2 regions of the Sporosarcina sp. Y1009 genome follow, and region 1 is predicted to be linked to the other one. Evidence: riboswitches for the same ligand, from Rfam matches in the RefSeq annotation. Region 1 holds a riboswitch; the other holds the start of a gene.

Region 1 (3,217 bases):
TGGAAAGATCGAATCCTTCATGTAATACCGTTACCGCCTTTTCCATATCAGATCCTGGAATAACGACGGAAACTTTGATTTCCGATGTACTGACCATTTTTATAGGGACAGAAGCATTTCGAAGATTATCGAACATTTTGGCTGCAACCCCTGGATTCGAGACCATTCCGCTGCCGACAATCGATACTTTTGCTAATCCAACTTCGTAATCTGCTCTACGATAACCGAGTTCACTTTTATGCAATTCTAAAACATTTATCGCTTCTGCAAAGTCTTCATTTTTGATCGAAAAGGAAACAGATGGTTGTTCGCCTTCCATAATTGTTTGAACGATTATGTCAACGTTAATATGATGTTCAGCAAGTTTTGTAAAAACATTTGCTAGTGAGCCATTGTATGGAACATCGTACATCACCGTAATACGAACAATCTCTTTCTCAAAAGCGACACCACGTACAATCAGATTATTTTCCATTTCAATTTCCTCCCTAATAACAGTCCCTGAACCTTCCATATGTGCGGGTCGTACACGAAGCACTAAGTTATGATTTTTAGCAAATTCAATCGCTCTGGGATGAAGAACCCCTGCCCCTAAATTCGCAAGTTCAAGCATTTCATCATAGGATATTTCAACAAGCTTGCTGGCACTCTCAATCATTCGTGGATCTGTGGTAAAGACGCCTTCAACATCTGTATAAATGTCACAACAAGTTGCTTCGAGTGAAATTGCGATGGCAACTGCGCTTGTATCAGAACCTCCACGTCCAAGTGTCGTTAACTCATTTTGTTTATCAATTCCTTGAAACCCTGTTATGACAGCGACCCCACCACCCTCAAGTAGATTTAACACTTTTTCAGGGTTAACTTTTTCAATTCGCGCATTGCCGTGAACTGAATCGGTTTCTAGACCTGCTTGCCAACCTGTAAATGAATTCGCTGGAATACCTTTTGCTGTAATCGCCATTGCTAGTAGAGAAGCAGTCACTTGCTCCCCAGTTGATAGCAGCATATCAAGCTCTCTACGTGATGCCGTCGGGTTTAAACTGTTTGCCAATGCTACTAATGTATCCGTCGTTTTGCCCATCGCAGAAACGACCACAGCGACCTGTTTGCCTCGGCGAACTTCTTCGACAATCAATGCAGCTGCTCTTTCGATTCTTTCTTCGTTTGCGACCGATGTTCCACCAAATTTCATAACAATTCGTTCCAAAACTCCACCGTCTTTCTCCTGTACGCAAAACAGCCCTCATATGTATATGAGAGCTGATCCGATTTGAGATTCGCTAAAAAAGCGTCTCCTTCGGGATAGCTCTCCAGGTAATATTCCTGACAAATCTCCGTTTCTTCAACGAAAATCCAGTAGGTAATTGCTAACAGACAATTACACACTTCGGCAAATACACCTTTCAATTCCAGTCATTAGGCTGTCACCTTCATGGAATATACTCTTTGCATTCGCACCTCTATCCTCACTAAGAGGGGTTATTCTTTTTTGGTTGAATAAACTTCAACTAGTGAAAAAAATTCAGTGCATTCACTTTATCACACTATTTTTCACTTTGCAAATTTTTCTTGAAAATGGGTTTCAATCGATTCAGCCAACTTCTGCGGGATTCCCGCTTTTTGAAGCTCTGAAGATGATGCTTCTCGAATTTTTTTTACTGAACCAAAATGTGTGAGCAATTGCGTTTTTCTCTTTGGACCCACACCAGGAATGTCATCGAGTGCAGAAGTAATTGAATTTGCACCTCTTCGTTGTCTGTGAAAAGTAATCGCAAAACGATGCACTTCATCTTGAATACGTTGCAACAGATAAAAGGCTTCGCTGTTACTTTTCAACGGAATTTTCTCGATTGGATTCCCATAGAGCAGTTGAGATGTTTGGTGTTTATCATCCTTTGCAAGACCTGCAATTGGAATTGACAACCCCAGTTCATCTTCAATCACACTACGCGCAACTTCCATATGTCCTTTTCCACCATCAATGACGATTAAATCTGGTAATGGTAATCCTTCTTTCAATACACGAATATAACGACGACGAACAACTTCACGCATGGCACCATAATCATCATGCATAGCTGCCGTTTTCGTTTTATATTTACGATAATCTTTTCGATTAGGTTTTCCGTCAACAAACGACACCATTGCAGAAACTGGATCTGCTCCGTACGTATGCGAATTGTCAAAAGCTTCTATACGAAATGGCACCGCGATATTCATCGCTTCTCCAAGTGCTTCACATGCGCCAATTGTTCGAGATTCCTGACGTTCTATCAATTGAAACTTTTCCGACAAGGAAATCTTCGCGTTTTTGCTGGCAAGGTCTACCAGACTTTTCTTTTTTCCTCTTTGCGGGATATATACATTTACTCCCAGTAATTGATGAACGATTTGAGCATCAACTGTTGAAGGGAGTAAAACTTCTTTTGGTTTTATATGATTCGACTTGGCATAAAATTGACCAATAAATGTCAGCATTTCCTGATCTGGATCTTGATAAAGCGGAAAAATAGAAACATCGCGTTCTATTAACTTCCCTTGCCGCACAAAAAACACTTGGACACACATCCATCCATTGTCTACCGCATAGCCAAAAATATCTCGATCCGTAAAATCATTCATGGTCATCGTTTGTTTTTCCATAACCATTTCAATGTTTGTAATTTGATCTCGAAATTCTTTCGCACGTTCAAATTCAAGTGCTTCTGCAGCTGCAGTCATTTTTCCAGTTAATTCTTTTTTCACTTCTTTATATCCACCGTTTAAAAAACGGGTTATATTCAAAATCATATCTTTATAAGCGTCATCTTCAACTTCGTTAATACAAGGTGCAAGACATTGTCCTAGATGGTAGTACAAACATGCACGGTTAGGTAAAACTTCACATTTTCGATATGGATAAATTCGATCCAGAAGTTTTTTCGTTTCAGTGGCTGCGAAAGCATTTGGATAGGGTCCAAAGTACTTTCCTTTATCTTTTTTAACAGTCCTTGTGATAATTAATTTCGGATGTTTTTCAGACGTTATTTTTAAGTATGGATAAGATTTATCATCTTTTAACATAATGTTGTATTTAGGGTCATATTGCTTGATTAAATTTAGTTCCAGGATGAGCGCTTCTATATCTGATGTCGTAATAATTGTCTCAAAATCAACAATTTCAGCCACCAGTCGCTGTGTTTTTCCGTCGTGACTACCTGTAAAGTAACTACGG
Region 2 (3,217 bases), on a different contig from region 1:
ACAGGGAAGTACGGGGACTATACAGGGCATGTGACAATCGAGTTCGATGAAGTGAACAAACGAATCGATGATATGCGTGCAACCCTATATCCTTCAGAATCACTACCCGTTAGCGATGAAGATGTACAAAGTCTAAATACCGTACTGGATCTTGGAAAACAGGCAATGCAAGAAAAACTCTTTTACAATCCGAGTCTGTTAAAGCAAAATCTATTTGCGCCGAGTGCGCTCTCTGCTTTTTTCGGTCGTGCTTTAATTGATTATACAAAAGCAGATTGTGCCATGTTTAACGCGGGAATATTTCTTGGAAGTCTTGACAGCGGTTGGGTTACGAAAGAAGATATGCATTCTTTACTGCCACACCCGATAAATGTCTGCTTGATATCACTTGAAGGAACGGAATTGATCGAAATCCATGAGTTATCGTTGAATGAAGACTGGCCGAAGATAACAGTGAAGGGATTAGGATTCCGTGGTGCGCTTATGGGCGCGATGCTCTATGAACGACTATATAAAAATAGGCACGGAAAACTTTTTGCAGGAAATCGTGAAGTTGTTCCGGGTGAGATGTATACATTGGCAACGCTTGATATGTTCACATTCGGCTTCTTTTTTCCGTCTTTACAACATGCGAAAAAAGAGTATTATATGCCCGAATTAATAAGAGATATTGCAAGTGACTATGGCCGGAAATATTTCGAAGAATCAACGGCTCCTCCTGAGCATAATCTATAGCAGGAGGAGTCGTTTTGAAATTCCAAGGACAGGTAGGACGAAGATCTAAGCGCCGAAAGCGCAAACTGGTTCCGCTATTAATTCCAGCGATCTTAGCTGCCATTGTTTTCTTCTTCTTTGTGGTTAATGCGAGACTCACGCCAACTTATGTTCGATATGCAGAAAGGCAAACGACAAAAATTGCGGCACACGTCATTAATCAGGCGATCAGTACAAGGGTTGCAAATATCCTAGACGTCAATGACATCATTGAACATGTCCCTACGGATACATCAAATATGGTGACAACTAAATTCAATACGGAGATTATTAATAGAGTATTAGCCGATACGAGAAATCTAGTTGAGATGCACTTGGCGCAAGTAGAAGCAGGAAACCTTGATATGTTGCCGTCTGACGACATAGAATATGATCCAGTGAAGATGGAAGATCAAGGTGGCGTTGTCTTTTTCTTGCCAATTGGGCAGGCGACAGGGGTTCCATTACTAGGAAATCTAGGCCCTAGAATTCCAATTCGCTTTCACGTGATTGGGGACGTGCAAGCAAATGTAGTAGCATCCATAGAACCGTTTGGCATCAATAATGCCTATATTGAAGTGAATATTATAATACGCGTAAACGTTGAGATCATCGTGCCCCTGGCAACGAAAACAGCTGTTGTTGAACAAAAAATTCCAGTTGCAATTGGTTTAGTACAAGGCGCAGTTCCACATATTTTCAGTTCAGGCGACGCTGGTGGTGCAGCCCAATTCGAAGTTCCGATTGAGCTTCCAAAAGGTGAGTAAAGGGTACGGTTGAAAAAGAGAGCGAATCATGTTAAGATTAGCTGTAGAAAAAAATATCGATAGGGTAGAGGCTGCATTGCTTAAGAGTAACACACGCGAGATAGACATTCGTAGACCGTGTGTAAAAGGAAGCTTTGCCGAAGTTTAATGTGGTTGTCAAGCCGATTAAGCTGGGGTCATTCCGAAAAGGGATGGCACTGTCATACTGCGAATGCGCGTATGATGAGCTACAAATCGTGCGTTTGATAATCAACTTAGTTATCCAACAAAACGATAAAGTAGAAAAGCCGGTTCCTCATGCATCTCGTATGCACAAGGACCGGTTTTTAATTTCCTGAATATCCCTACCTTACCAAAATGGAGGATTTAAGAATGGATGGAACATGGGTATCAATTATCCCACCGATAATAGCCATTGTCATGGTGCTTATTACGCGGAGGGTTTTACTATCACTTGGATCGGGAATTATTGTAGGCGCAATTTTAGTGGCTGCATTTTCACCAAGTGAATCTCTAGGCGCATTGTGGAGAGCGATAACGGTATCGTTTTGGGATTGGGATTCGAGTACAATAAATACGGGAAATATAAATATTATGCTATTTATATTACTACTTGGCGTCATTACTGCCTTTGTAAGTTTATCAGGCGGGAGTATAGCATTTGCCGACTGGGCTGTGCATCGTATTAAAACAAAGAGGGGCGCAAAGTTACTGACAGTCTGTCTAGGAATTGCCATTTTTGTTGACGATTACTTTAATGCACTTGCAGTCGGCCAAATTTCACGGCCCATTACGGACAAACACAAAATTTCTCGTGCTAAATTAGCGTATTTTATCGATTCAACTTCAGCACCTGTTTGTGTCGTATCGCCAATTTCAAGTTGGGGTGCTTATATCATTGGGTTGCTTGGGATTATTTTTGGAGGGGCTGCGGCGGTTAGTTATTCACCACTTTCTGCTTTTATATTAATGGCACCCATGAATTTTTATGTTGTGTCAACACTTGCGATGGTATTTTTCTTTGCATGGACAAATATTGATTTCTTTGAAATGAAAAAACATGAAAAACTTGCTAGTGAAACAGGTCAACTTTTTAATCCGAATAAGGAAATACCGGGACAATTAAAAGAAGACTTTCCTGTCCATTCACATGGGAAAGTTTTCGATCTTATAGGGCCTATTTTAACGTTAGTTGTAGTCATATTCGCGGCGATGATTTGGACGGGCTATGAAGCGAGTATTGCACAAGGACTGGAAGCGAGTATTTGGACAATCTTTGAAAATACAGATGTTCCATTATCGTTACTGATTGGTGGACTATCCGGAACTGTAGTAGCAGGTATTTTATATGTACTGCAAATGAAGCGAAATGAGACTGCAACGCTTTCCTTAATGTGGCGTGCAGTCGTAAGTGGATTAAATGCTATGATGCCAGCGATTTTAATATTGGTTTTGGCATGGGGCCTTACCTATATAATAGAAGGATTGGATACGGGTCTATACTTATCTGATGTTGTTAGTAAAGCAAATCTTCCGATCGCATTCCTGCCTGTAATAATGTTTGTTCTTGCTGGCTTGATGGCATTCTCGACAGGAACGTCGTGGGGGTCTTTTGGTATACTACTTCCTATCGCGGGGCAAATTATGTTGGATGCATCTCCGGAATTATTATTACCTGCACTTGCTGCAGTTCTTGC

The links. A riboswitch is a leader RNA that binds a small molecule or an ion and turns the genes downstream of it on or off. The one in region 1 is predicted to bind lysine.
Region 2: it holds a riboswitch for lysine, as region 1 does, so the genes downstream of both, AC25Y1_RS16370 (Na+/H+ antiporter NhaC family protein) here and AC25Y1_RS17400 (aspartate kinase) in region 1, are expected to answer to the same signal.

Annotation. Positions count from the first base shown of each region.
Region 1 is NZ_JBYHFO010000020.1:50,755-53,971, forward strand. It holds gene AC25Y1_RS17400 (aspartate kinase) at 1-1,210, opposite strand, end outside; lysine riboswitch at 1,299-1,474, opposite strand; gene uvrC (excinuclease ABC subunit UvrC) at 1,555-3,217, opposite strand, start outside.
Region 2 is NZ_JBYHFO010000017.1:38,510-41,726, reverse strand. It holds gene AC25Y1_RS16380 (bifunctional metallophosphatase/5'-nucleotidase) at 1-735, shown strand, start outside; gene yunB (sporulation protein YunB) at 750-1,520, shown strand; lysine riboswitch at 1,578-1,758, shown strand; gene AC25Y1_RS16370 (Na+/H+ antiporter NhaC family protein) at 1,893-3,217, shown strand, end outside.